One region of the Paenibacillus sp. sptzw28 genome, then DNA from elsewhere that is predicted to be linked to it. Evidence: riboswitches for the same ligand, from Rfam matches in the RefSeq annotation. Region 1 holds a riboswitch; the other holds the start of a gene.

Region 1 (15,290 bases):
CAAAAAAATCTGCCATTGCTGCCAGACACTTTAAAAGAAAGAGTTCTGCTTGTAGACCGGCAAGAAGTATGGAATAAAGTTCAAATCTCATTTTCCAATGAAGGATATCCGGTCTGCAGTTATAGAGAGGATGCATCGACTTTTCAAATTACTAGTTCCAGGCCGATCGAACAAGCGGAGGTTTGGTGTAACAGCATATCGCTGGAAAATACGAGCTTGCTTATCGTATATGGATGCGGGTTCGGATACCCCTTGTTTGAACTTCTGGCGAAGAAACCGGTCGGTACAATTATTATGGTATTCGAAAGGGATATCCATGTCTTTACGGCTATGCTGCATTTTTTTGATATGGAGCCATTATTCCGCACCCGCAAGTTTGTGTTTTTTGTCGGCGATATTCCGGATTTCAAGAAGCCGTTTTCGGAGTTGTTATCGACTCCCGTGCTCTTGTACTGTACCGCGCCGTCAGTCGTTTATACCCCTGCGGCCCGAAGAATGTCAGAGGAAGGATATCTTGACATTCAACGTTATATATATGATTTCATGAGTATTTTTTTTGAGATTGGAAACGATCATTACGATACTGTTTTAGGTTTTCGCAATATCTATGAGAATATCGATGAAGTGGTGGAGAATCCTTATTTAAGCTGCCTTAAAGATAAATTTAAGAATGTTCCCGCATTTATTATCGCCAACGGCCCCTCCTTGGACGGCAATATTAATGAATTGCAAAAAGTGAAAGGCAAAGGTTTGATTCTTTGCAGTGAATCCGCGATTCTGCCTCTCATGAGAAATCGTATCCACCCGGATGCCATCTGCGTGAAAGAGCGGACACCTGCTTCCTATGAACGGCATTTTGAAACCATGGTCTATCCTGAAGACATTTCATTAATCGCATTTGCCGTAGCCGACCCAAGAATCATGCCTTCTTTTGCCGGGGCCAAGGTTCCCGTATTTCGCAATCTTGATTCCAACGGCAGCTTTTTTAATCGTGTAGTTGGTGATGGAAGCGCTCTAGACGGTTTTCCGAGTTCCGCCCATCTTGCTTTTGACGCGGCGGTGTATATGGGAGCGAACCCGATTGTGCTGGTAGGGCAGGACCTGGCTTTCGGCAGGGATGGGGCTGTTCACAGCAGACAATCCATTTATTCCGATGAAAAGTACAAACACGTCGATGAACAATTAAAATCGAAGCCTGTCGTGTATATGGAGGGGAATGACGGGAAGAGCATTCCGTCAACTCTGATCTTTTATCGTTTTAAATTGCGGTTGGAACAAATGATCAGGGCAAATCCCCATCTTACCGTCTATAATGCTACGGAAGGCGGGGCCAAAATAGAAGGAACAACATGCGTCAAACTGGCGGATGTCGTTGAACGATATTGTAAAGACAGCATGCCGCACAAACTTCATGAATGGATTAACGAAAACAAAAAACATATCGATATACCGGAAAAGAAAAATAAGGTCAAAAATCTGATGGCTGAGCTTGAACGTTTCAGCTTGATCTATAGTGAACTCAATAAAATGAGTTTGCAAAGAAAAGAAAAGTGCTGCCGATTGCTGGATTTATCCGAAAAACACAATTTTTCTGAGATTCAGGAAGATTTGGAAGGTACCTGCCAGCTTAACTATATCGAGATGATGAAATTTTTGCATCCTCATTTGCATATCATATTCTTTCAACAAGTAGTAATGATACTCGGGTTTCATAGACTTAATGAACTCGGCACAATCGATTCTCCTGTCAAAAAATTGGAGGCCATTAAGATTCAATCTGAAGTATTCGATCGTCTAAGTTTCATTTGTGAAGATCTTGTAAGACTGTTTCGACTAGCGCTCAATAAGCTCTCCGCCAAAGGATACGATCTTACATGACGTTCAAGCCGCGCTGAAAAGTTTTTTCAGCTTAATTTTAAGAGAACATTCTTATTCTTAAGCGAAAAAAGCCACTATTGTGGCTTTTTATTTATCTATCAGAGTGCTGTCCATTTGTTAATCAAGTGGCAGATATCCATGTCTCAGGTGCAGCTGGATGAATAAGATGAAACAATCATCGTGTTCATTATGGGGGTTAAAAATGTGAAGTTGTTAGACTCCTATTATAAGAATAACAAATGCCTTGTGATAGCTGAGGTTGCCCAAGCCCACGACGGCAGCTTGGGTATGGCCCATGCCTTTATTGATGCGGTGGCTGCCGCAGGAGCAGATGCTATAAAATTTCAAACTCATATCGCCGAGGAGGAAAGCACGCCTGAAGAGCCTTGGCGGCTTAAATTCAGTTTGCAGGATAAAACCAGATACGACTATTGGAAACGTATGGAGTTCACAAGGGATCAATGGGAAGGGCTTCGCAATCACGCACTGGAAAGGAAGCTGCTGTTTCTGAGTTCGCCTTTTTCAGTTGCAGCGGTAGATTTATTGGAGGAATTAGGTGTTCCCTTGTGGAAAGTGGCCTCAGGTGAAATTATGAATAGACCCGTCATTGACCGGATGATACAAACCGGAAAACCGATATTAATATCTACAGGTATGTGCACATTGGAAGAATTGGATAATTGTATCGGCTGGCTGCGGGAAGCGAATAGCGAATATTTGATTTTCCAATGTACTTCCGAATATCCTTCTCCTCCCGAGAAAGTGGGATTAAACCTGCTTTCATTCTATAGAGACCGATATCAGTGTCCGGTAGGATTATCGGATCATTCGGGAACGATTTATCCGGGAATTGCCGCGGCAGTGTTGGGTGCCTTAATAATCGAAGTGCACGTCACTTTTTCCAAACAAATGTTTGGACCTGATATTTCCTCTTCAATTACCATGGATCAGCTTAAAGAATTGGTTGAAGGAATTGGGTTTGTAGGGCGGATGTTAAGTCATTCCGTCGATAAAGAAATCATTTCGGCCGATTACAAAGAAATGCGCAATATTTTTTATAAAAGTCTGGTGGCAAGAAGCGATCTGCCCGCAGGAACAGTATTAAAAGAACCGATGATAGCTTCCAAAAAACCTGGAAGCGGGATTTCACCCTATCGAATGAAGGATCTGATTGGTAAAAAGTTGAGAATATCCGTCTCGGTTAACCATCAATTTACAGAAAGCGATTTTGAAAATTAGCAACAAATTAAACGTTCCGGGGGTGACTCGTTCCATGAAAATTACGGTCGCATTAGTTGACCGCGCAAACTACGGCAGATTAAAACCGATCATGACGGAGATGAAAGACAGACCGGAAATCCAACTGCAAGTCGTTTGTGCGGGAACGATGCTCCTGGATCGTTTTGGTAAAGCAATAAATGTTGTGGCGGCTGACGGTTTTAACATTGATGAAGAGGTGTATTTGGAAATCGACGGTTCCAATCCGGGGACAATGACCAAATCAATCGGTTTGGGGATTATCGAGTTTACCAGTGCTTTCCGAAGATTATCGCCTGATCTTGTACTATTGATCGGCGATCGTTATGAAGCTTTGGCAGCCGCAATAGCCGCGACCTATCAGAACATATGCCTGATTCATGTGCAAGGCGGAGAGGTTACTGGCTCGATCGATGAAGTAACACGACATGCCATTACAAAAATGGCGCATTATCACTTTCCTGCGACCCAGCGTTCCGGGAACTATATCGTGAGAATGGGCGAGGAGCCGCATACGGTATTTCCCTTGGGTTGTCCCAGCGCAGATGTGGTCTCAAATGCACCAAAGACTCTCACTTCAGATTTCCTGGAACGATCAGGAGTCGGGGCTAAAATTGACATTACCAAACCCTATCTATTAGTACTGTTTCACCCGGTTACAACGGAGTATGCCGAAGCTCAATCTCAAATGGAGGAATTATTGCAGGCATTAAAAGAAACAGGCGAACCTGTCATATTGCTTTGGCCTAATATAGATGCCGGTTCCGATCATATATCGGGCGCCATACGCCGTTTCCGCGAATATAATCCCGGCGTCCTGTTACGGGCTTACAAGAACTTTGAACCTGAAATCTATATTCCCCTGCTGACCAAAGCAGCATGTGCGGTAGGCAACTCTTCAAGTTTCATAAGGGAGGCTTCTTTTCTGGGAACTCCTGTTGTATTAATCGGCTCACGTCAAGATGGGAGAGAAAGATGTGAAGCGGTAATAAGAGTGGAACCGGACAAAAACGATATATTACAGGCGATCAGGTTTCAATTAAAACACGGCCAATATCCGGTCAGTGCTCTATATGGAAGCCCCGGGGCGTCCAAGCAAATTGTGGATATCATTGTGACTCTAAAACCTTATAGTCAGAAGAGACTTATTTATATTAAGGAAACCTAGTAAAGGATAGAAAGGGGGTGGTATCGTGCAGACGGTTCTGTTGGATCAAAAAATTGATGATAAATCGTTAAAAATCGCAGTTCTCGGCATGGGATACGTCGGTTTGCCCTTGGCAATAGAGTTTGTTACAGCAGGTTTCCAAACATGGGGCATAGACCTTTCGCAGCAGAAGGTAAAATTACTCAGACAAGGTAAATCGTATATCCAGGATATACCATCTACACGAGTCCAGAATGCCGTTAATTCCGGAAAGTTTCACCCAACAACCGATTCCGGAATTCTTTCGGAAACCGATACGGTTATTGTTTGCGTGCCAACCCCAATTAAAAATAATCAAGAGCCGGACCTGAGTTATATTCAATTGAGTGTTGACATGATTAAGCTGCACCTTCATGACAATATGCTCATTATTTTGGAAAGCACGACCTTTCCGGGTACAACTGAAGAATTTTTTGAGAAAGAATTCAGTAAATTGGGTTATTCAGCGGGCAAAGATTATTATCTATGTTACTCACCGGAAAGAATCGACCCCGGAAATAAGAAATTTAACCTTCGGAATACACCTAAGGTTATTGGCGGCACAACCGGAGCCTGCGCTGCTGTTGGCTCATTGCTGTATGAAACGATCTTGGACAGAGTAGTGCTTGTATCCACTCCAAAAGCGGCGGAGATGACAAAGCTTTTGGAAAACACATTCAGAAGTGTCAATATCGGATTTATCAATGAGATGGCACGTTTAAGCGAAGAATTAGGGGTTAATATTTGGGAAGTCATTGACGCTGCCGCAACCAAGCCCTTCGGTTTTATGCCCTTCTTTCCAGGCCCGGGTATTGGAGGTCACTGTATACCGCTTGATCCACTGTATTTATCCTGGAAGGCGAAAAAGTCAAATTTCTACAGCAAATATATTGAATTGGCGCAAGAAGTCAATAAAACGATGCCGCGCATTGTAATAAATAAAATGATGGACATCTTGAACGAATCAGGGATGTCCATGAAGAACTCGAAAATTTTACTCTTGGGAATGGCCTATAAGCCTGATCTGGATGATATACGGGAGTCCCCTAACTTGGATGTATTCAACCTTCTCGTGATGAAAGGGGCAAAGGTCGATTATCATGATTTTTTTGTGAAGAGCTTCGTCGACGACAAAGGTAACAGGCGCAATTCAATAAAAAATATTACAAAAAGAAATTTGAAAGGCTACGACTGCGTCGTGATCCTAACAAGACATTCACACTATGATTTTCCATTAATCGTTGAAAGTTCGAAGGTTGTATTCGACTGTCGTAACGCAACTAAAGGTTTAGCTGAAGGAAATATCTATAAGCTTGGAAGTGGTCGTGTTGAAAATATTGGTATATAGCGGTCCCTTACAATGTTTGAGCATATTGAACGACTATTTGAGTCCATTCTTCGAAATACGCTTTGTCCAAGACAATCCTGAATCATTAAGCTCCGAATTTAGAAGATGCTCCGTTTTTTTGGATGCGTCGATGAAAGTAAACATAACTTCAGATTTCATCAGGAAAGCGAAGCACCTTGAATTAGTCGTAACGGCTACGACCGGGGCGAGTCATATAGACGGGGAAGCTCTGCAAAAACGCAATATTCCATTGCTGACTCTTAAAGGGCAGTATGACTTTCTTAACCAATTAACTCCGGCCGCCGAACATTCATGGCTGCTGCTGATGGCTTGCGCGAGACGCTTGCGGGGCGCAATAAACCATACGATGCAGGGGCATTGGAACAGACAGGAGTTCCCTGGCGTTATGTTGAGAAATAAATCGCTTGGTATCATCGGAATGGGCAGAATTGGAACATGGATGGCACAATACGCGCAGGCATTTGAAATGAAAGTGTCAGGGTATGATCCCTATGTAAATAATAATTTTCCACAGCATGTTCAGTCAGCCGATATGGATGAACTATTAAGTACATCCGATTTTGTCAGTGTACATGTTAATTTGACCAAAGAGAATAAAGGCATGATCAATGCCGAAAAGATAAAAAAAATGAAAAAAGGCGCTGTATTTATCAATACTTCCCGCGGCGATCTTGTGGATGAAAGAGCTTTGCTGCAAGCGATTAAGGAAGGGACCATTGCGGCCGCCGGTCTGGATGTGTTAGCAGATGAACCGAATATTGAAAATAGCGAGCTGTGGAAATATGCTAAACAATCAGATAATGTGATCCTTACTCCTCACATTGGGGGCTACTGCATGGAAGCAGTCGACAAAGCCGTTGAGTTCTCCTGTCAAAGAATAATCAGCTTTTATAAAGGTGAAGCCAGATGAAAGAAATTGCTGACCGCCTTGCTGAGGAACTCGTGAAACACGGAATCAGGTATGTATTTGGATTAACCGGGAGCGGAATAAGCTTGGACCTCGTAACTTCCCTGGAAGACAGAGGCGTTCGGTTTTGTCCGGCAGCGCATGAAGCGGCTGCGGTTTTAATGGCTGGTGCTTGCTGCAGGGATGGAAAGGTAAGTGCTGCAGCAATCGGTATCAAAGGGCCGGGTTTTGCCAATTTTATTCCGGGCATCCTGTCGAATTATTATGAAGCGCGGCCTGCCCTAACCATAAGCGAGGCTTATTCTTCGGAATCCCCCCGGTTTTATGCCCATAAGCGGATCGATCATTTCTCCATGTGCAGTGCCTTTATAAAAGGCTATTCTAAACTCGATAAACATTTTAAAGGCTTGGATCAATTAAACAAGCTTGCGACACAAGAAGTTCCAGGTCCGATCCATATCGATATCGCGAGTAAGTTGGAAGAGAATATATCTATACACATTAATCCTTTAAATAGTGCTGGACTTAATTCATCTATGATGGGAGATGAGCAATCGGAACAAATCATTCAGGCGATTAAGCATTCAGCAAAACCGGCCATTATTTTAGGATCAATGGTCTCCAGACATTTCAACTTCGTTCGTTGGGGGGAGATTGGCGTACCGGTTTTAACAACTGCAGCAGCCAAAGGATGTATAGACGAAAATAGCGCTTTTTACGGCGGCTTAGTGACGGGCGAAATAAAAAAGCTGTCACCGGAAAATGCAATACTTAAAGAAGCGGATTTAATTATTGCTTTCGGTCTCAGAAATACTGAGGTTATCAGGCCAAGCTCTTTTGATGCAAAAGTAATTATCATTGATAATGTGGAGCCGGAGTTCAATGACGGCTTTCGTGCTGATCTTATTATAAGCTCAAACGCGGCAGAAAAATATATAGATATGATCTTGTCGAAAATAGCAAGCAAACCATGGGGCGATGATTTATTAAGAACGTATTGGCGTGAAGTGGACAGGGAGCTGTACAAAGAAGAATGGCTGCCTGCGCAAATCCTGAAGGATATTCAAGCTCACTTAAGCAGCGATACGATACTGGTTTTGGATACAGGGTTGTTTTGTGCGATAGGTGAAATCGTCTGGAAAGCTAAATCCCCTCTCCATTTTTGCGGGAGCAGCAATGGCCGGTTTATGGGGACATCCATACCGACAGCAATCGGTCTTGCTTTGTCAAACCTCGAAATGAAAATTTTGTGCGTGGTCGGAGATGGAGGCGTAAGGCCGTATTTGGCGGAAATTAAATTAGCCGTGGAACATAAACTTCCGATTCTATTTATTTACATGTCGGATGGAGGTTACGGTTCTGTCAAACAGGCGGCAACCAATAGAAAGATAAGCGAAACGGCAGTCGAGATTACAAATTCAAGCTGGTATCGCTGCGTTGAAGCCATGGGCTGTGAATCTGTTCAATTGAAAAAAAAGAAGGGACTAGAACATATATTGCAGGTGATGGATCGAAAAAACGGCCCTATGTTTATCGAAATTATCTTTGATCCAGAAAGCTATGCATCCATGACCATGAATTTGAGGTGAACCCATGTCACAGAAACATATTTTGGTTCTTGGTTCCGGTTCTGCCGGGAAGAGGCATATGAGAAACTTTGCTTCTTTGGGCTGCCGTATTTCAGCGATGGATCCTCGCCGAGACAGACTGGAAGAAGCCGCAGGTTTGGTTGAATTGGCTAATTGCTTCACCACTTTGGATGAAGCACTGAGAAAATCTGAAGAATTTGACGGCATTGTGGTTGCGTCGCCGCCCAAATATCACGTACCGCAATGTATTGAATTTTTGAAGTTATCTATCCCCGTTTTATTGGAGAAGCCTGTCGCGACAGATCTTGCAGATGCAATAAAGCTAAAAGATCTCGATCAACATATGCTGCAAACTAAGCTATTAGTCGGTTACACCTATCGCTGGTGGCCTCCTATAGATATATTGCTGCAAAAATTGCAGGATGGACATATCGGCAAACCGCTATATGCGGATTTTGTCATGAGTGCTCACTTGGCAGATTGGCATCCTTGGGAAAAATATCAAGACTTCTTCATGTCAAGTAAAGATCTGGGAGGAGGCGCTTTATTGGATGAAAGTCATTTTATCGATTTGATGATCCGGTTCTTTGGAATGCCTTCAAAAATTTTTGCAACAATCGAACATTTAAGTTCCCTGGAGATTGAGACGGATGATAACGTGGATATATTAGCGTTTTATGATGATAATTTCAGGGTACGTATACACCTTGATTTATACGGCCGCCCTCACGAAAAATACATTAAAATTACTAGCGAGAAAGGCACATTATTTTGGAGTTTTGAACCGAACATGATCAAGATGGGGCTGAATATGAATCGGGAATGGCAAGAAATGAAGTTCCAAATCGAACGCAATGATATGTTCCTAAATATGGCAAAGGATTTTATTCATCTGTTAAATGGACATAAAGCGCCTTTATGCACGTTTGAAGACGGATTGAAAGCATTACATGTAATCGAAGCATGCAGAAGAAGCTCTGCGGATGAAAAGCCTGTATATCTGAATCGTTTAAAGGATGGGAGTTGAACATGTATTTAAATAAACATGTCATTGCGATCGTGCCGGCAAGATGCGGAAGTAAAGGGATACGAAATAAAAATATGCAAATATTATCGGGTGTTTCCTTGATAGGACTAGCGGGAGCTTGCCTTAATAAATTGATGTGGTTGGATGCGAAAATCATTACCACCGATTCTGAAGATTATTGCGCCGAAGGTAAAAACTACGGATTGGATGCCCCTTTTATACGGCCGGCTGAATTAAGTTCAGATACTGCAGGAGCAGTTGAAACGATTACACATGCACTATTGGAAGCTGAAAAATGCTACCGGACTGCATTTGATGTTGTATTAATCATCGAGCCCACGAGCCCTCTAAGACAGGCGGCCGATATTGAAAAAGCAGCCGAGTTATTAATCAATAATAAAGTTGATTCCGTTGTGACGGTAAGCGAAATACCCTCAAAATTTCATCCAAAGAAAGTATTTGAGGCAAGAGATAATAAGCTACACTTCTACGAGGACGCCGGTTCTAGCATTGTCTATAGGCAATCTCTCGATAAAAAGTACTGGCGAAACGGGATATGCTATGCTTTAACAAGAGAATGTCTTCTTGATAAGAAGAAAATTATAACTGACAATACAATGCCGTTAATTATTGATAGAGAGGTCGTCAATATCGACGAGCCAATTGAGCTTGCGTGGGCGGATTTTCTAATTGATTTTCAAGCGAACAAGGAGTAAGCCCATGCACTGTCCATTATGCGGTATTTCGAATGAAATAATATTAACGGACCGTTTGCGTCATGGGGAGAAGCAAAACGTCTTTTATTGCCCGTCATGTGATTTGGGTTATCTCGAACATATGAAGAATAATGCGGAACTGAAACACTATTACCAAAATGTGTACAGGAAGGACTATAAACCGAATTTATTGCAAGATACGAATGCAGAAGATTTGTTTAGAAGCACGGTAGGCTTCCAACAGGAAAGGGTTCGGCGAATAGAGCCTTTTTTAAATAAAAATAAAGCACTATTGGATGTGGGCTGCTCGGCAGGACAATTTCTATTTCACGTTAAGGATAAAGTTAACAAAGCGGTCGGCATAGAAATAAATGAGGAGTCGGCTCAATTTGCTTCAAAAATCTGCGGATGCCCGGTATACACGGATTATTTGGCAGAGACACCGCTCAAAAGAAAATCATTTGATATTATTTGCTCCTTCCAGGTGATGGAGCACGTAGATGACCCCCTTGAATATTTGTTACAGTTTAAAGAATATTTGAAAGACGACGGACTAATTTATATCGAGGTCCCGAACTTAAACGATATTTTGCTCTCAACATATTCATTGCCGAATTATAAAAAGTTCTATTTTCGCAGCGCGCATTTGTTTTACTTTAGTGTTAGAAGTCTCGAGGTATTGCTTGACAAAGCGGGACTGGATGGAGAAGTTTTTTTTTCGCAGGATTATCATTTTATAAACCATATGAACTGGCTTATTAATGACGGGCCGCAAGCTAATGCTGAAGACGGCATGGCTAACCTTAAGTTTCCAATGAATCTAGGGGTTTCCGGTGAGATACAAACTAAGTTGAACGGTTTTTTGACTCGTGTCAATAAGGAATATACCGAATTGTTGATTGAACTCGGATTAACATCGAAAATGGGTTTTATAGCCAGAAAGAAAAAGAATTAATCATCACGTAATATGATGAGACAAATGACATTGAAGATCTAAGGCTCATAATCAGTGTCTTTTCCGGCCGCATTTGCTATAATGGTTGGAGCGACAAACGAAATAATATCATGGGGAGCTGGAGAAGTCCGGCTGAGAGGGGATTCCTTACGATCGATCCCGACCCTTTGACCTGATCTGGATAATGCCAGCGTAGGAATCGCATTGTAGCCGGAATTGCGGGGTTTTTCTTTCCTTGTTTACAAGGAGTGACCCGTGTATCCGGAATTACGGAGCTACGTCGAAGCGTCTTCCGAAGCGGGGATGCTTTTTTTATTGTCCGGAGAGGTTAGATCATCGTTGTCGTTCATATTGGGATTTGCACAAATAGAGAGGAGTTTTTCAAGGTGTTGGGAACTAAACGGGGGATTGTGGTCAAATGGGGGATTGCGGTGCTGATCGTTATGATCGCGCTGACAGGATGCGGTGCCAAGAACGATGGACAAGGAGGCGGACAAACTCAAAGCAACGCCGCTTCGGGCAGCGGCAGTAAGGATACGAATCCAGGCGGCGATAAGAGCGGTGCAAATGCCGGCGGCACTCCAGCTGCGGACAAGCCGCTAACGAAAGTAAAGGTCGTACTCGATTGGACGCCCAATACGAACCATACCGGCCTGTACGTTGCGCGGGATAAAGGTTTTTTCAAAAATCACGGTCTCGATGTGGAAATCGTTCAGTCCGGCGAAGCGGGCGCAGATACAATGGTAGCAAGCGGTGCAGCCGAATTCGGCGTAGGCTACCAGGAAGGGGTCACACAGGCTCGCATTAACGGCGTTCCGCTCGTATCGATCGCGGCGGTCATTCAGCACAACACGTCGGGCTTTGCCTCGCCTTCCAGCAAGAATATCAAATCACCGAAAGACTTCGAAGGCAAAACATACGGCGGCTGGGGCACTCCACCGGAAGCGGCTGTCATCGAATCCCTGATGCAGGAGCAGAAGGCGGATTTCAAGAAAGTGAAGATCGTCAATATGGGCGACGCCGATTTCTTCACCGCGGTAAAGAAAAATATTGATTTCGCCTGGATCTACTATGCTTGGACCGGCGTTGAAGCCGAGCTGCGCGGTGAAAAAATCAACATGATTTATTTGACGGATTACAGCAAAAAGCTCGATTATTATACTCCTGTTCTTGAGACGAGCGAGAAAATGATCAATGAACATAAAGACATCGTACAAGCCTTCACTGCAGGGGCATCGGAAGGCTACCAATATGCGATCAAGCACCCGGAGGATGCGGCAGAGGTATTGATCAAAGCCGTGCCTGATTTGAATGCGGATCTGGTGCGCGCCAGTCAGAAATGGCTCAGCCCACGCTATCAGGACGATGCGGCGCGCTGGGGCGAGCAGAAGGCCGAAGTGTGGTCGAACTATGCAGATTGGATGCTTGAGCACAAGCTGCTCACCAAGAAGCTTGATGCCGGGAAAGCATTCACGAATGAATTTTTGCCGAAATAAGTCTTAAAATATACAGGATGAAAGGGGATTGTCGCAATTGGCTAACGCACTCCTGAGCATTCAGATCCTGCCGCATACCCCTGGGGGGGAAAGCGTCATACCTTATGTGGACAGGGCGATCGAAATTATCAAGGCTTCCGGGGTGCCTTACCGGGTTGCTCCGCTTGAAACAACGATGGAAGGCGAGCTGGGCCGGCTGATGGCTGTCGTTCAGGAGATGAACGAGGCCATGACATCAATGGGCTGTCCATCGGTAATATCGCAAATCAAAGTATATTATAATCCCGAAAGCGGCGCATCCATGGACAGGCTGTTGGAGAAATATCCCGATGGGCGGTAAATTTCGCAAACTGTGGCCTCCTCTTGCGGTCTTCGCGGTATTCATATCGGGATGGCAGGCGGCGGTCGACTTATTCGGAATCGATGAATATGTGCTTCCTTCCCCGCTCGTCATTGCGGGGAATACGATGTCGGAGGCTTCCCGGCTCCTGGAACATACACTGGCAACGCTGGGCGTCACGATCCTCGGTTTTGCCGCAGGTACGGCGGCGGGCTTCGTGCTCGCCGCCTTGCTGCATGTTATTCCGGGTGCGAAGGCCGGCTTTTATCCGCTGCTTGTGCTGACGCAAAATATTCCGATAATCGCGCTCGGCCCGCTCCTGGTTGTCTGGTTCGGCTTCGGCATCATGCCGCGGGTGATTCTTGTAATGCTCGTCTGTTTCTTCCCTGTCGTTGTGGCGATGTTGACCGGACTGACGCAGAGCGACCCGAAGCTTGCCGCTTATATGCGAATGATAGGCGCATCGAAGCGGCAGCAATTTTGGCGGCTTGAGCTTCCGGGGGCAATCGGCTATTTGTTCTCCGGTCTGAAAATCGCAGCTTCCTATAGTGTCATCAGCGCAATTTATGCGGAGTCAATCGGCGGCAGCGAGGGACTGGGAAATTTCATGCTCGTCTCTCAGCGGGGCTGGCAGACTGCTAACGTGTTCTCGGCAATCGTCATTATCGTCATTCTCAGCCTTCTGCTTTTCGGCTTGATCGCATTGGCTGAACGCATGCTGGTTAACAGCGGCCGGCAAATCCCAGGGAGAGGAGAGTGACCGGAAGATGAGACTTGCTCTAGAAGTAAATGCGGTATCGAAAAAATTCGTCGAAGACGGCGCTGCCAAGACCGTGTTATCCGATATCTCGTTCCATGTCAGGGAAGGGGAATTCGTATCCCTGATCGGTCCTTCGGGGAGCGGGAAGACGACTTTGTTTCATATGATCGGCGGATTGGAAACGCCCACCTCCGGATTTATCAGGATCAGTGGATATGATGCGAACGCGAAGCGGGGACAAATCGCCTATATGCCTCAGCAGGCGGCCCTTATGCCCTGGTTAACCGTATCGGGCAATATAGAACTGACATTGACGATAGCCGGAATTGCCCGGAGGGAAGCGCAGAGATTGGCGCGGGAGTGGCTGGACCGCGTCGGTCTGGCCGGGCTGGCCAATGCGTATCCGGATGTGCTGTCCGGCGGCATGCAGCAGCGCGTATCCTTTCTGCGGGCGCTGCTGTCGCCGCAGCCGCTAATGTGTCTGGATGAGCCTTTCGGCTCGCTGGACGCATTGACTCGCATGCATATGCAGACATGGCTCTTGTCGTTGTGGGAGGAACACAGGCGCTCGGTCCTATTCGTAACGCACAGCATTGAGGAGGCGATTACGCTGTCCGACCGCATTATTGTGTTATCCGCCTCACCGGCCGTTGTTCTGCGCGAGCTGGCTGTACCATTTTCGCGTCCGCGGCATGGAGAAGTCTTGTGGAACGATCCGGATTTTAATGCGATGAAGCGGGAAATCTATGAGCTTTTGAAGCCGGAGCCCGAGGCGTATGCCGGACTTAAGAAGAAGGCCGCTCAATGAAGCCGGCCGTCGGGCGTTGGATCGACAGCCATCTTCATGCTGATTTGTATGCCGCGGGGGAACGCGACGAGATGCTTCGCAGTTCTTTCATGAACGGTGTTCAGGCGGTGGTGGCCGTCTCTATGCATCTCGAATCCTGTAAGTCTAACCGGGAGCTGGCGGCCCGCTATCCGGGCCGGGTGATGCCCGCCTATGGATTTCACCCCGAGCAGCCGCTGCCGCCGGCAGATCGACTGGAGGAGCTTGTGCGGTGGATAAGAACGCGTCATGACGCCGGAGAGGCGTTCGCGATCGGTGAAGTGGGGCTTCCTTATTATTCACGCAAGGATGCGGAGGCGAAGGGGAGGTTCTTTGACGAAGGCCCTTACCTTCAGCTATTAAACAGGTTTGTCGCGTTGGCCGCGGAACTGGACCGTCCTATTGTGCTTCATGCCGTCTATGACGATGCAGATAAGGCATGTGATCTTATTGGAAAGCACGGCGTAAGGCGAGCGCACTTTCACTGGTTTAAAGGTTCGTTTCAGACGATGGCAAAGCTGATTGCCCAAGAGTGTTTTATCTCTGTGACACCGGATGTTTTATATGAAGAAGAAATTATGGAGCTGGTCAGGCGTTACCCGGTTGAGCTTATGATGACGGAGACCGACGGGCCATGGCCGTTTGAAGGACCGTTCAGCGGCAGGCCGACAATGCCCTGCATGGTTAAGGATGCTGCAGCCGCGATTGCCAGGCTTAAAGGGCACGACCCCGCAGAAACCGAATTCCGGCTTCTGCAAAATGCGGATCGATTTTACGGATTTAACCGACTGCAATAGGAAGCATATAAACCCGGCCGGGGAACTCTCGTTCCTTGGCCGGGTTTTATTTTATGCAGGTTATCGATGAATAAAATCTTTTCGAACAGGAGAAACCAAAGGTGAACACAAATACGCACCCAAATTGGAGGTCTCACTTGTGAAAAAGCTTATTAGCATGTTTTTCTGTGCTGTTCTTTCCCTTATG
Region 2 (15,290 bases), 2.1 Mb from region 1:
ATCCGCTCCTTGTGAACGGTAACGGTTGCAACGACTGCCGGTGTTGATGAAGAGGAGGGCTGATCAGCGGTCACCCATATATTCACAGTCACAACCGCAGCTACAGTCAGAATGGCTGCCCAGATATATGTCTTCTTCACTCTATATACCGCCGATATATCCCGAAATGAGCGACGATGCAAGCCAAGTGACGATCACCAGCGCCACGCTTCTGACACGGCGATTCTCCGGTGACATCAAATAGATACCGAGCGTATAGAGCAGCATGCTCCAAATGCCAAATACGGTCAAAGCCGAAAGCATGCCGGCGATAGGGGAATCCTCAGCGGACAGAAACGGGAATAGTTTGGCTGGCGACTCCATTAGAGGCTTCAGTGTAAACAATTGGATGCCTATACGGAGGAGCGTGTCCATCAGCAGCGGGATGTAGGCGAAGCTGCCTAGAATGAACAGCTGACGAAACGGAATGTTGACCCGGAACAGCAGAAGAAGCAGTTTGTTCACTATCGAGTTTAATAATATGAATACCACCGGGGTGAATAAAGCGACGATGCCGGAGCCCAGCATCATAAAAATTTTATAGGCCTCGTAGGTATCGGATTCGATGGAGTATCCGAGTACCTTGCTCATGTCTTCCGCCCTGAAGAAGGAGATGGACGCAACCGCAAGCACGAGCGAGAAAATGCTTATAATCGCAATGAGCGAGAAGAACTGCTCCCGCTTCATCCATTTTTCCATGATCGGCTTCGGATTTACAATCACCTTCGCCACATCTGTAAGCACCATCCTTAACCCTCCCGGCTTTCGCTAAATTATGAGCTTAATGCCATCACGACAATCGGTGTAAACCATGCTTCGATCATGCCTGCGACCCATAGCAGCAGTAAGGACGCCGCAGTGCATCCAAGTATCGGTTTCCAGTCGAAGACGAATTTCTCTTTGGCTTTTGTATACCGGATAATGGCCCGCAGAGGATACAGGCCGACTGCCCCGGCAAGCAGCATCGCCGGCACCTCGAACAATCCGTGAGGTATCACGTGCAGCAGCGCCGGAATAACGGGGATATGCTTCATCAGGCCGATAAGCAGGTACCCGATCAAAAAACCGTTGAACAACAGTGCGAACAGGCTTGATAGTCCGAACGTAACCATTCCGCCGATGAAATAAGCAATGCTTTGCGTATTATGGACAATGTAGGTCGCAGGGTTTCTCGACAACAGCCCCGGGTCCGAACGTTCCAGCTGTTCAATCGGCGTACCGGCTCCCACAATCGCGCCTGCGACCGCTCCGAGAGCATAAAGAATGAAAGCGGCGAGAATAAGGGAACGAAACACTGTCCAGCCATAGGCAAGGGCTTCTCTGAGCATGACCGGTTTCATTCGTTCACCGGACCGGCTTCTTCGCCGGAGATACGCAGCAGCGCTTCCTCCAATGTGCCGGAAGCATGGGCCTGTTTCTTCAAATCCTGTATTCCCCCGCTGTATACCATCGTTCCTGCATGAATGACCACAACACGGCGGCAGATGTCCTCGACAATGTCAAGCCGGTGGGACGATAGCAGAACGCCGGCCTTGCGCTCCTTCGCATACGACAGCAGGAACGTCTTTGTCTCCTTCGTCGAGAGCGCATCGTATCCGGTCATCGGCTCATCGAGCACAAGCAATCCCGGATGATGGATGACGCCGGTTATCATCGCCACCTTCTGCTTCATGCCGTGAGACAAGGTTTTCACATATTCGGACCGCTTATCGTCCAGCTGGAAAACGTGCAGCAATTCGTTCATCCGCTTCTCACAGGCCGTCCGGGGCAGCCCATGCAGACCTGCCGTAAAACGGATCATCTCCTCAACAGTCAATAAATTGTACAAATAGATGTCGGATGGAACATAGCCGAGTGACGGCTCAGCACCTCCGCCTTCCTTACTGGGAGCGCCGCCGAGCGAGGCTTCGCCTTCTCCCGGCTTCAGCAGGCCGGCAATGCATTTGAGAATGGTCGTTTTGCCGGCGCCGTTATGACCAAGAAGACCAACAACCTCGCCTTCCTCCACTGTAAAGCTGATTTGTTCCACAGCAGGCCGGTCAGTGCCTTTATAACGATAGGACAAATTATTCACCCGAAGCTTTTCCATCACAATCGCCATTCCTTCCACCACGGTCTAGTGAGCAGCCACGTCAAAACTGCGCACCATATCATACTCGACAATACGATTCCCGCAGCCGACACGGCAAAAAACAGCTCCTCGGTAATTCTTTTGCCGTAAAGCATCGCTCCTGACGTGCCCATTACGGTGATGTGCATCAATTCGTATCCCCGCAAAATAAGCGACTCGATCAATGAAGCTTTCTCCGACGTGCCGATCCGGGATTCATCCTCCCAATCGAAACGGGGGTACATCGCAGAGGATGTAACGGAGGCCAGACTTGAAACGAGATTGATAAGCACAAGCGACAGCAGGCTGAATGCCGCCAAGCTGAGAGTAAGATTAAGGACGATGGATAATATGAGGCTTGCCATGAAACCGAGCGCTGTCGTCAGCGTAAAATGCAGCATGATTTTCGCTTTATAGATACTCTTGGGCGTCCGTAGATGCGTCAGCAGAACCTGCATCATCATCCCTTCCGCGTCCACGCTTGTGGCTCGCGATACGAGGAAGCCGGCGAAGCTTGACAGCATGAGCTGAGCGGCAAACATAGCCGAGAACGAGACAGCCGGGGATTGAAGCCACCCCATCTCGCGGATCCCGGTTCCGATTCCGATCAGGACCATGAGAATCAGCACGAAATTTCTTAAGGATGGGAGTACATTATAGTGGTCCCTTGAGAGCAGCATTAAATCTTTGGCGAACAGGTTCCACATCGGCCGATTCCAACGGCCAATAAGATCGACCTTCCGCTTGGCGTTCAGCACCGTCTCCGGCAATTCCTGCCGAAGCGATATGAACCTGTCCTGCAGCCGGTAAACCAACGTCACCGCCGCTGCAAGCAATAAAACAGTCCATGCTGCGTACCACCCTGAATGCCCCGAGAGCAACCAGTTCGAAGGAATATAAGGACTGGCCAGCGTATCGGAGATGGCAGCCAGCCGGCCTGCCTCATCCGCAATTACGGTGCTTAGAGAGCTGCTGCCCACCCACCTGATCGCGAAGTATCCAAGTGCGGCAAAGAGCGCCGATTTCATCACAAATGTTATAGCCGAGCTGCCAAGCTTTCTCCCGTTCCGCCTTAGAAAAGAAACCGTCATTACCAGAATCCGAACGGCTAGGGAGCTTGCGGCAAGGAGCAGCAGCGAAGTCGTGTACCAGCCCGCCGGAATATGCTGAGTGAAAATGGCGTTAAAGGCGATTGAACCCCCGATAACGAGCGGTACGAACGGAAATACGATCTTCCAGGCATACACGTCAATCAGCTTGATCAACTGGACATTGGCGGATGCTCCGTAATGGACCTGTACGAACTCAGTATCTTTAGAGTGAAATGCGCGAATATACACCTCTTTATATGCATCCGTAATAAACGTTAGGCCAAGCAGCATATAGATAACCGAGAAGGCGGCGGACAGATGATCCGCTTCCGGCACATAGCCCCCTGCCCTTGTTAACAGAAATATTGCACGAAAGACGAAATAGCTGATCCCTGCCGTCAAAACCGGCAATCCGGCAAACAGCAATGCCACATGACCGGACCGAATTCGGGCTGCGCTGAAAAATTGAGTGACGAACCAGCGAAAGTAGAGCAGATGCTGGATTTGCAGCAAGAAAAAAAACTTTTTCAAGCTTTACACACAACCCTTTGTCATGTTAATTTAATGTTAAAATTATAGTTTTTCTATATTTAGCCGCCTCTGGTGTGATCCGGAAGAAACGTGTATCCTTTGGCGGATATTTCTATTGATTAAAGAGAGCAGGCAGGTTGCAGCCTCCCTGCTCTTCCGTAACAACCTTTTCTTTCAAAGCGGTTGCTTTATCCGATTACCAAGCTGCAACCGCTTTGAAGGACCACTCTTTCAACTTGCGCTTAATCAGATAGACCAGGGTGGCGTATCCGATACCGATAATGCCGCCGCTAGCCAGTATGATGCCGATAATGGACCAGATGGAAGTACCGGCCATAACCATGCGAATTACGGCGTATGCGGTTTCAACGCTTAAACCAAGCGATGCTACAAGCTCTAAAGCGAGTTGTTCCACGTATTTACCTCCTCCGATATGATGTTATTACCATGCAACTACAGCGTCTGCCGTCCACTCTTTCAGCTTGCGCTTCACGAGATAGATCAAGCTCGCGATGCCGATACCAACGATTCCGCCGCCTGCGATGATAAGCGACATAATCGACCAGAAGGATGCCCCAGCCAGAACCAGGTTAACGACACGGCGGGCGATAAGTGCAGGCAGTCCGATTGTAACAGCCAAATCCAATTCCATTTTCTTTCACCTCCTTCCGCACTCATTATATGAATTATCAAAAACTTCTAACAATCGTAAAATTTTCCTAATTTATCGGGACGGATTGTTTCTTTTATTTATATGGTGTAACAGATTCCAACATGATTGACGTAAAACGAACTGAATTACCACTCTTTTTCCCTATTTTTTTAGGCTGTGAAATTGCGTTTTTGTAAACATCGGGTATTGCGGATCAGGAATTTATTAACTAATCTTAACAATTTCTTACAATTGAGGTACCGCCTTTAGGCTTATATCACAATATTGATGCTAAAAAAACAAAACCAATGTCGAATTTGTTCGCAATGAACTTAAAATTCGACACTGGTTTTGTTTGTGTATGGCTGACTAATGGGTATCCCGATATGCCGCGTGCCAGAGAGACCCGGTCCCGCAGCCAAGCGGGAGAGAGGAAGAAATCGCAGCGGTTACGAACTGCTTCGCTCGTAATGCGGCCTCGTGAGGCGGACTGCCGTGCGCCAAAAAAGCGGCTAGCGCCGACGCCGTCGTGCAGCCGGTCCCGTGCGTATGCCTGGTCGGGAGCCTCCGGGCGCGCAGCAGGAGCGGCTCATTCGAGCTGCCGGCCTGCTCCACGAACACATCAATTGCCTCTTCTCCGCTGACTCCTTTTCCATCATCATATGGCAAATGTCCTCCTTTAAGCAGCACATTTCGCGGACCAAGCTCGAGCAGTTTACGCGCCGCCGCGACCATATCGTCGACCGTAACGATATCGGTGAGGGGCACATCAAGAAGCTCGCATGCCTCCGGCACGTTGGGCGTTAATACTTCGGCGAGCGGAATCAGCATCGTCTTCAATGCCGTAAGCGCCTCGCGGCGCAGCAGAGCCGAGCCGTCCTTGGCATGCAGCACCGGGTCGATTACAACATGGCCAATGCCGTAACGGCGGATCGCCCGGGCAACGAGCTCGACGATATCCGGGGCAAGCAGCATACCGGTTTTTACGGCATGCGCGCCGATGTCGCCAAGTACCGAATCAATCTGCGCTTCCACCACCTCTGGCGGGATCGGATAGATTGATTGAACGCCGAGGCTGTTCTGGGCCGTAACCGCCGTAATGGCGCTCATGCCGAATACCCCCAGCTCCTGGCACGTTTTCAAGTCGGCCTGTATGCCGGCTCCCCCGCCCGAATCGGATCCCGCGACGGTAAGCACCCGCGGCGGAAAGTCCGTTCCGGGAGCTGCCGTTTGCGGCAGCTCTGTTTCGCGGGCATTTGACTGGAATCGCGGATGATGCCGGCCCGACGTGTAAAAGCTCCCGCTCATCGCGCACTCCTTGACGTCGCAGGTGCGAAGCGTTCAGGAGCGAACCGCGCAATCGGCGTCCCGGGCGTCCGCCCGTTCAGCAGATCCGCAACGATAGAAGCTGTTACAGGACTGAGCAAAATGCCGTTCCGGTAATGACCGGCCGCCAGAATAATGTCCGGCCTTCCAGGTACAGGACCGATCAACGGCAGGCCGTCCCGGGTTGCGGGACGCAGTCCGGCCCATTTGCTCGCCGGCTCAAGCCCTTGAAGGAAAGGAAACAGCCTCGGCCCCCAACGCACAAGCCGGTCGATTCCTCGGCCCGTTACCGAAGAATCGTAGCCTGCAACGTCTTCAGAGGCTCCGCATACAAGCGATCCGTTTTGTTTTCCGACCCAATACGCTTGGCTGGAAAATACCATATGATTGACTCTGGCCGGAGGCGGTGCGTTAAATGAGCATATTTGGCCCCTTATCGGATGAATGGGTATCGGGAAGCCGAAGGTTTCCGCATAATAGCACGCCCAGGCTCCGGTACAAACGATCAGCGTGTCTCCCTTCACGATGCCGTGCCCGCTTGTCGATACGGATATGCCGCTTCCGGATGCGCCGCCGATCCTTGGAGCGTCGATCTCTCCCGCGTGGGCCAGGAGCGCAACACCCAGCTTGCGGCATGCCGCCTCAAGCGCAGCAACCAGCTTCGGCGCGTTAATATGGCTCTCGCCCGGGCAGTATAAGGCAGCAACCGCTTGAGCCGACAGCTCCGGCTCCAGCCGGCTCAGCATCTCCGGACCGACCAATTCCGCTTCGGCTCCTTGCGCGCGCTGCCAGGCGATCCGGGTCTGCAGCGGCAGCACATCCGCCTCGTGCATCGCCACTGTCAAGCTGCCGGTATGCAGCAGCTCGGCATCCATGCCGGAAATCGATTCGACCCTCTTCACCCATGCCGGATACCGGCGCAAGCTGTCCTGACACAGATGAAAGAACGGGTCAGGCTGCTCGGGGTTTTCCGTATAAGGTGCCAGCATACCTGCCGCTGCGCCTGACGCCTGGCCGCCGAATGCTCCCGGCTCTATTACGGATACGAGCGCGCCGCCGCTTGCCGCCTCGAACGCGCAGGCAAGCCCGATGATGCCGCCGCCAAGTACAATGACCCGCTCCGGCATCTTATAAGCTCCCTTCCGGAGCCGCTTTCACTAGTACAGGGGCTGAGATCCCCTCGGTCTCGCTGCTTGCCGAAGCGTATCGGCGCTTCGGAATGCGTCCGGCCTGGTAGGCCAATCTGCCTGCTTGGGCGGCGAGCCTCATCGCTCTGGCCATCGCTACCGGGTCGTTCGCCTTCGCCACAGGAGTATTGACGAGAATGCCGTCCGCGCCGAGCTCCATCGCCTGTACGACATCGAGAGCGGAGCCTATGCCCGCGTCTACGATAATCGGAACGGAAGCTTCCTCTACGATGAGTCCTATATTATAGGGATTAAGAATGCCAAGACCCGAGCCGATCGGCGAACCGCCAGGCATAACGGCGGCTGCGCCGGCTTCCTCCAGACGTTTGCACAGGATAGGATCGTCTGATGTATAGGGAAGTACGACAAATTGTTCTCGCACAAGCCTCTCCGTCGCTTTCAACGTTTCCAGCGGATCCGGAAGCAGAGACCGCGGATTCGCGCTGATCTCGACCTTGATCCAGCTGCCCAGACCTGCAGCCCGCGCCAATCTTGCGATGCGCACGGCTTCATCGGCATTGTTCGCCCCCGAAGTGTTCGGCAGGTAGGTCAGTTCCCTGCCCGCCATGTGCTGCAGAATCGAATCGTCCTCGACTGAATCAAGGTTCACCCGGCGTACCGCGAATGTTACTACCTCCGCCGCCGACGCTTCAAGCGCCTGCTGCAGCACGGCCGGACTGGGAAACCTTCCCGTACCGAGAAAAAAACGTGAAGACAGCCGCTTGCCGCCGATGATAAACGGATCATTTTGCTCAATTTCCGTCACTATAACTCAGCCTCCTCCGACAAAATGCACCAGCTCCAGCGATGCTCCGTCTTCGAGCAGTGTTGTATTCCATATCTCGCGAGAAATAATCGCGCCGTTCATTTCGACCACGATGCGCTTGCCGACAAGACCTAATTGTATGACCAGCTCGCCTACTGTGCGAGCAGTCGTCTTCTCGCTCTTCCCGTTCAGCAGAACGGTAAACGGTGAATCGCCCAGCTTATCGCCTGCTTCCCGAAGCTTTATCTTCTTCAGGAAAGCGCGGCAGCTCCCTGCGACATCGCTGCTGCCGACGATGGCTGATACAGCGCATATACGCGCAGCGCCGGCATCAAGCACCTGATCCACATTCTCCAGCGTGATTCCGCCGATCGCTACGAAGGGAATCGAAACCTGCCGCGCAGCCTCCCGTACGTAATCCGTCGTTACCGCCATCCGCCCCGGCTTCGTGCCTGTCGGGAAAACAGGTCCGACGCCGATATAATCGGCGCCGCCGCGCTCCGCTTCAAGCGCCTGCCCGATATTGTGCGTCGATATGCCGATAATGCGTTCCGGACCGAGTATGCGTCTTGCTTCCGCAAGCTGCAGATCGTCCTGGCCGAGATGAACACCGTCTGCATCGACATAGAGCGCGACATCCAGATGATCGTTGATAATAAGCGGAACCCCGTAATGTCTTGTAAGCTCCCGAAGGGCAAAGCCCTGGGCAAGCACTTCCTGCTTGGACAGGTCTTTCGCGCGCAGCTGCACAATGTCCGCCCCGCCGATCAGCGCCTGCTCCATGACTTCCAGCATGCTGCGGCCGGGATGATAATTCTCGCCGGTTATGGCGTACAGCCGAAAATCATTCCATTTCCGGTTCAACCTCATTCGCTCCTTTCCAGCTGCTCCGCCATCGTCCCGGTAATGTAGCGGGTGCACAGCGATATCGCCAGCTGTATATCCTGCGTCCCTTGAACAAGCACGCGCCCGTCGGGAAAGAGTACAAGCCTCTGACCTTCAGGCACCTGCGCCCGCACCAGATACGGATTGGACGTTACAGCACAGCCGAGTGATGCTGCCTTAGACTGCATTCCGGACAAATTGATAGCGCGCCCAAGCGTTACCTGCACCGTATCTCGTCCGCACAAGGTTACGGTTTGCGGCTGGCTTTCCGCGGAAGCCGCCGCTGGCGCACCGGTTATTATCCGCGCTCCCGACCGGGCTGCATTATGCGTGTCAGCTGCTTGTGCCGACAGTGCAGCCGACTCCGCTGCTTTTTCTGTTGCTGCTTCAGACGTTATGGCCGCTTCTGCTGCGGCTTTCACTGGCTCCATCGCAGCCCTGCCTACTCCGGCTGCCGTCCTGCCTTCTCCAGACGCCGGCTCGGCGGCTGCCGGCCGGGCTTGGTCAGCCTTCGGCTTGGCGACTGCCGCCTGGGCTTGGTCAGACGCCGGCTCGGCTACTGCCGCCTGGGCTTGGTCAGACCGCTCGGCTACTGCCGTCCTGCCTTCTCCGGCTGCATTCACTTCTCTGCCGGAGGCGGCCGCAGCTTCGCCGCAGCAAGGACAGCCGGCCGTAGGCAGCGGCAGCGCCGACTCATGGACCCGGAACGGCCACAAGTCAGCCGTCAGCCATGTCCGCCGCAGCGCATCCCGGTTGCCGCTCAGCCACTTGAGCGCTTCGGCCGCCTGCAGGGCGGCTATCCATTCGACGATCGGCGAAATTACGCCGATCGTATCACAAGTCTCACCAGCTTCCCCCTCGTCCGCTCCCCCGATCAGACAGCGAAGACATGCCGTTTCGCCGGGTACAAGAACTGCGCTCATTCCTTGCGAACCGGCGACACCGCCATAGAGAAAAGGAATGCCAAGGCGGAAGCAAACCCCGCTAAGCAGCAGCCGTGTGGCGGCATTGTCCGTACCGTCAAGCACGAGATGTGCGCCCGCGGCAAGCTGATCCGCCACCTCCGCCGTCACATCGACTACAAAGGGCTCGATGTTGACGCTGCTGTTGATGCGGCGCAGCTTGTCAGCGGCAGCGACCGCTTTGGGCAGCGCCGCAAGCGCGTCCGCTTCCTCGAAGAGCATCTGCCGCTGCAGATTGCTTAGCTCTACAAAGTCGCGGTCTGCAAGACGGACAGTTCCGATTCCTGCCCGCACCATATGCTGGGCAAGCGATGCGCCAAGAGCGCCGCTTCCGACAATCAGTACACACGCGTCGGCAAGTCTCGTTTGCCCGGACGCGCCGATCGGCATGAATCTAATTTGCCGCGAATAGCGGTCACTCCAGGCCTCGCGGTCCGGATTAACTTGCGTTTCTGCAGGTTTAAGCATAAATCGAGCTGCCCGCCGATTTGAATGCTTCCGCCTTCTCCTTCATGCCAGCCTCGATCGCTTCCTGTGTTTCCAATCCGTGTTCGGCCGCATAATCGCGGATATCCTGAGTGATCCGCATGCTGCAGAACTTCGGTCCGCACATCGAGCAGAAATGCGCCGACTTCGCGGCATCGGCCGGCAGCGTCTCGTCGTGATAGGACATCGCCCGCTCCGGATCGAGCGACAAGTGGAATTGGTCGCGCCAGCGGAACTCGAACCGCGCTTTGGATAACGCGTTGTCCCTGATCTGCGCGCGCGGGTGCCCCTTCGCCAAATCGGCTGCATGCGCGGCTATCTTGTACGTGATAACGCCTTCCTTGACATCCTCTTTATTCGGCAGCCCCAGATGCTCCTTAGGGGTTACATAACATAGCATCGCCGTTCCGAACCAGCCGATCATTGCCGCTCCGATAGCGGATGTAATGTGGTCATAGCCGGGAGCGATATCGGTCGTGAGCGGTCCAAGCGTATAGAAGGGAGCCTCTTGGCACACCTCGAGCTGGCGGTCCATATTTTCTTTAATGAGATGCATCGGCACATGTCCCGGACCTTCGATCATAACCTGGACATCGTGCTTCCAAGCGATTTTCGTAAGCTCGCCGAGCGTTTCCAGCTCCCCGAACTGCGCTTCGTCATTGGCATCGGCAATCGATCCCGGACGTAAACCGTCGCCCAGCGAGAACGAAACATCGTACTTCTTCATAATTTCGCAAATGTCTTCAAAATGTGTATAAAGGAAATTTTCCTTGTGATGCGCCAGACACCATGCGGCCATAATCGAACCTCCGCGTGAAACAATTCCAGTCACACGCTTTGCCGTAAGCGGGATGTAGCGCAGCAGAACGCCAGCGTGAATGGTAAAATAATCCACACCCTGCTCGGCCTGCTCGATCAGCGTGTCGCGGAACACTTCCCAGCTGAGATCCTCCGCTTTGCCATCCACCTTCTCAAGCGCCTGGTAGATTGGAACCGTTCCGACTGGAACAGGCGAGTTGCGCACAATCCATTCCCGCGTCGTATGAATGTTTTTGCCGGTGGAGAGATCCATAATCGTATCCGCACCCCAGCGGGTGGCCCAGGTCATTTTCTCCACTTCCTCTTCAATGGACGAGGCAACGGCGGAGTTACCGATATTGGCATTGATTTTCACGTGAAAATGGCGCCCGATAATCATTGGCTCGGATTCCGGATGATTAATGTTTGCAGGAATTATCGCGCGGCCGACAGCCACTTCGTGCCTGACAAACTCCGGGTCCATGCCTTCACGGATCGCGATGTACTCCATCTCAGGCGTAATGATTCCGTTTCGGGCATAATGAAGCTGCGTCACGTTGGAACCCGCCTTCGCGCGGAGCGGCTGGCGCTCCAGAGCCGGGAACAGCTCGGCGCCCCGCTTGGCAGCCGTTTCCTCGGAGCTGAAGCCGTTGTCCACAGGCTTGATCTCACGTCCCTCGTAAGCTTCAACATCTCCTCGTTCTTCGATCCAGGCACGGCGAAGAGCAGGCAGTCCGCGGCGAACGTCCGCCTCGTAACCGGTATCTGTATAGGGGCCGCTCGCATCATATACACGCACCGGTTCGTTCATTTCTTCCGTACCGCTGCGGCTCGAGCTGGGCGACAATTCAATCTCACGCATTGGCACCCGTACATCAGCGCGGCTTCCTTCAACATACACTTTTCGGCTGCCCGGCAGCGGCGTCGTTAAAATAGACATAATAAAACCTCCCGAGGAATATTGGATAATCCCCTAGGAGGCTCATGAGGTTATGGGCAATTGTTGGACAAGAAGCTTAGCATGGACGGACCCGGTCATTGTCATTCCGATCGTCGTCACGCTCACCCGCCGTATCAGACACGTCCCTCCCCGAAGCGAATAAAAATAAACCGCTCCGGCGAAGGAGCGGTTTGAATGTCGCGGTCTTCCGCCTCGAACATGAAGACAATGCTTCAGGTCCGGGGCTCGGGCAATTCGTATCGAAGCGATAAGCTGCTGCAATAACGAAGCCCGTTGTCGCACATACAAGCCCACTTTCCTACGCTGGCATAACCCAGATCAGGTTCGAAGGGACCAAAGCAATCATCGCTTTATCTCAGCCAAAATCGGCGCCCCTAGTGGATTTCCTGGTTCGAGCATACCGCTGCCGGTATGTTTTGTCAACCTTGTTATAACATCTGTGCTGCGAATTCCGTCTAAACTAACCGATTCCGCTTCCTCCGCTCAGGCTGATAATAGGTCATTGTCTCCTGTGCACACCGACCGTCTGCTGCACATTTCCGGCAATCGTTACCGTCACTATATCGGATTTTACCGTGCCGTTATTATATGTCGCTGTGAAAGTAAAAGTAAGCGGGCCGTCAGCCAGCGTTTCGAAGCTCGCATCCCACATTTCACCGTTCCAGTCGGTTCGGCCGACGTTCCCAGCTGCGAGTACGACATTGAAACCGTTCAATTTAACTTCGACTTTGTCCGCTTTGGTGGCGGTTCCGGTAGCCGTTGTTTGCGCCGACAGCACAAACTTCTCCCCTGCCCAGAAAACACTGTACCCCCTCGGAGTATTCGGGTCGCCGGTTTCGTTTGTGTTGTAGTCCTTGCGCCGTAAATCCCACAGCTCCGTATGCCGCACTTGTCCGCCCACCATGAGCGGCAGCACCGGAATGCTTCTGCGGACAACAACTGGGGGTGCTTTACCGTCCGAGACCGTAAGCTCAACCTGATAGGTTCCGGCTTTCGTTGCTTTAAAGCCCGGACCGGCGGCAGGATAAGGATTATAGAGCGTATAAGAGAATGATTGATTCACTCCGTCAGGGGCCGTGACGATATATTTTACGCTCAATGGATCCTTGTCCAAGTCGTCTACAGCATGTGTCAGCATAACGGTATCGCCTTCGTACACAGGCCTTGGCGTCCAATTGAAATCAGCAGTCGGGGGCCGGTTCGTTTCGATGTAGAAATATTTCGGATTGCTCCAGCTACCCCAGTCGTATCCGTCGTAAGCCCGAACAACAACATACATGTTCACATGCTCCGGCAGGTCGACGCTCGGCCGCCAGGAAAGCACATTGCCCGGCTTGATGTCGGTATCGAGAAACTGAACGCCGCCATACTTGTAAATCTTGAGCTGGTAACGAGACTGCACATCGCCATCAGCATCGAAATAGCTCCAGATAAATGCCGGCCGGAATTCAGTCAGCTTCGTCGGGTTGTTTTGGTCTGTACTTGCCGGAACTGTGATTTGCGCATTCGGTATTTGATTATAAATGTTGACTTGCCTGCTGAACTGCGCTTCGACACCGGCCGAATCCTGAACCATCTGACGAATATTGAAATTCCCCAGGCTGTTGAACGTTTTGGTCCAATTTGTTCTTGATTTACTTTGCAGCGTTTCGCCGCCGCCCGTTGTTATGTTGCGGATATAGTACTCGTGCGGCAAGTTCTCCCTTCCGCCGTCTTCCGCATCGTAGGCCGTGGAGTTGATCGTGATCGGAACGCCTCTGAACGTGTTCCCGTAATTCGTCGTAAAACCGGGCACCGGCGGCGCGTTCGGTGTCGGAATGGTCGTGACATCGAGCGACACTATCAAATAATCGGACCAGGCTCCGTACTCATCCTTCACCGCCATGCCGATCTCGTAATTACCTTTCTCCTGAGGTGTTACCAGCTTCTCGTATACGGTGACACCCGACGGCGTGATATAGTAGAACTTTTTCTCTAAAATGCCTCGGGTCGTTTTGTAATCAATGCCTGTAGCCTCGGTTGAATAATTAGCAGAGCTTTCATACCGGTCCGGGTCATAGCTGCTATCCGTCCATATCAGCTTTCCATCGCCGCCGGGAGTGACCGTAAATTTGGATGCCGGACGCCGATGTACTGTGACCTTTTTCTTAAACGAATTCGAACTTTTCCGGTACCCGTCGAACGTCATACCCGGATAGCGGTAGCTTGAATTCGGATCATCCTTCGCCTGCAGCGTGACGATATAATCGCCGACTTTGTCAAAGGTCAGCTGCTCGGAATTATAGGTTTGGCCATTCTTTGATGAAAGACCCTGGTTATTGATGAAGCGCGGCGTGTGCTGAATGCTCCACCTGTAGGAGCCGGCTTTCGGATCGCCTTCCGGATCGAGGAACAGAATGTTATTATAGGCAACATCCGCGCTGGCCGTGCCTTCATCCCAGATGGCAAAGCTGTCGGACCATTCTATTTTGTTCTGCACCGCTTTATACGTAAAGGCACTGAACGTCACAAACGATTTGTCGCTGAAATAACCGAAACGCCCTTCGGCAAATGTGCTATCCGTTACCGTCAAAATCGGAATGCTGTTCAAGAACACATCGATCTGGCTGCCTACCGCTTTGATTCTGATGCCATAGCTTTTATTGGACTCAAAGGCATAGGATCCGGCTTTCAGCAAGGTCGGCTGACCGTTGACATACTTCATCAGATTAAAGGAATGGCCATCCGTTTCCACCGCGTACCGGTTGCGTGTATTCTGCATTCGGAACGAGAATCCGGCTGAATCTTGGTCATAATCAATGTTATCCATCCGGAAGCTGAATTTCATGTCCGCATCGTTTAGCGAGAGGTTAGAGACAAACTGGCCGTTGGTATACCCTCTACGCAGCAGCGGACTCGTAGTCGGCGTACCAACCGAGTAACCCATAGCTGTCGAACCGTTAGGTCCGTTAGATGGAAATGCTGTGATCACAAACCCATCCCCAAAGTACTCGCCATAGAGCTGCTGACTTGAGTAGCCGCAATAAGGAGCTGACTGTTGTATTTTGTTCCCCGAGGGATCAAACACATCAATCGTCGCACTTGAACATCCTCCGGTTAAAGGCCAAGACGTGCGATATCCGTCAGCGGTGACCGAACTCGTTTTCTCTCGAACTTTGTTTCCATTCAAGTCTACATAAAATTTGGTATAGGACGGATCCCAAGAGTATATCGAACCATCTTCGACATATGTATCCGCCCTGGTTTTAACCGTTCCTGTATTACTATCCAGGACATAATAAACGGGATATAACACTCCATAGCTGCTGTCATTCGCCTCATAGTTATATACCGTCAATTCATTTTTAAACGGGTTTATGAAAATTCCATTTAAGTACTGCGATATACTGCCTCCGCCTCCCTGGCCCTGACTTGTAGACCCCGAGCGATCCGGAGCAGTGAGATACTTCCTCCAAGCCAGCGTCATGTCGGGATTATACTTGGCGATATTCATGTC

What was found. A riboswitch is a leader RNA that binds a small molecule or an ion and turns the genes downstream of it on or off. The one in region 1 is predicted to bind thiamine pyrophosphate.
Region 2: linked by a shared signal. The riboswitch ahead of thiC (phosphomethylpyrimidine synthase ThiC) and the one ahead of KZ483_RS18405 (ABC transporter substrate-binding protein) in region 1 are both predicted to bind thiamine pyrophosphate.

What each region holds. Positions count from the first base shown of each region.
Region 1 is NZ_CP080545.1:4,036,475-4,051,764, reverse strand. Features, by position in the region: gene KZ483_RS18450 (motility associated factor glycosyltransferase family protein) at 331-1,878, shown strand; gene KZ483_RS18445 (N-acetylneuraminate synthase family protein) at 2,083-3,117, shown strand; gene neuC (UDP-N-acetylglucosamine 2-epimerase) at 3,152-4,303, shown strand; gene KZ483_RS18435 (nucleotide sugar dehydrogenase) at 4,329-5,669, shown strand; gene KZ483_RS18430 (NAD(P)-dependent oxidoreductase) at 5,641-6,600, shown strand; gene KZ483_RS18425 (thiamine pyrophosphate-dependent enzyme) at 6,597-8,186, shown strand; gene KZ483_RS18420 (Gfo/Idh/MocA family protein) at 8,191-9,213, shown strand; gene KZ483_RS18415 (acylneuraminate cytidylyltransferase family protein) at 9,216-9,929, shown strand; gene KZ483_RS18410 (class I SAM-dependent methyltransferase) at 9,934-10,884, shown strand; TPP riboswitch at 10,986-11,100, shown strand; gene KZ483_RS18405 (ABC transporter substrate-binding protein) at 11,328-12,380, shown strand; gene KZ483_RS18400 (thiamine-binding protein) at 12,418-12,720, shown strand; gene KZ483_RS18395 (ABC transporter permease) at 12,710-13,480, shown strand; gene KZ483_RS18390 (ABC transporter ATP-binding protein) at 13,488-14,288, shown strand; gene KZ483_RS18385 (TatD family hydrolase) at 14,285-15,103, shown strand; gene KZ483_RS18380 (WGxxGxxG family protein) at 15,243-15,290, shown strand, end outside.
Region 2 is NZ_CP080545.1:1,950,857-1,966,146, reverse strand. Features, by position in the region: gene KZ483_RS08825 (efflux RND transporter periplasmic adaptor subunit) at 1-140, opposite strand, end outside; gene KZ483_RS08820 (hypothetical protein) at 142-786, opposite strand; gene KZ483_RS08815 (stage II sporulation protein M) at 813-1,379, opposite strand; gene KZ483_RS08810 (ABC transporter ATP-binding protein) at 1,376-2,140, opposite strand; gene KZ483_RS08805 (hypothetical protein) at 2,128-3,771, opposite strand; gene KZ483_RS08800 (circular bacteriocin, circularin A/uberolysin family) at 3,968-4,186, opposite strand; gene KZ483_RS08795 (circular bacteriocin, circularin A/uberolysin family) at 4,214-4,423, opposite strand; gene thiD (bifunctional hydroxymethylpyrimidine kinase/phosphomethylpyrimidine kinase) at 4,793-5,731, opposite strand; gene thiO (glycine oxidase ThiO) at 5,728-6,876, opposite strand; gene KZ483_RS08780 (thiazole synthase) at 6,878-7,702, opposite strand; gene thiE (thiamine phosphate synthase) at 7,709-8,572, opposite strand; gene KZ483_RS28390 (ThiF family adenylyltransferase) at 8,569-10,017, opposite strand; gene thiC (phosphomethylpyrimidine synthase ThiC) at 10,010-11,773, opposite strand; TPP riboswitch at 12,073-12,180, opposite strand; gene KZ483_RS08760 (hypothetical protein) at 12,294-15,290, opposite strand, start outside.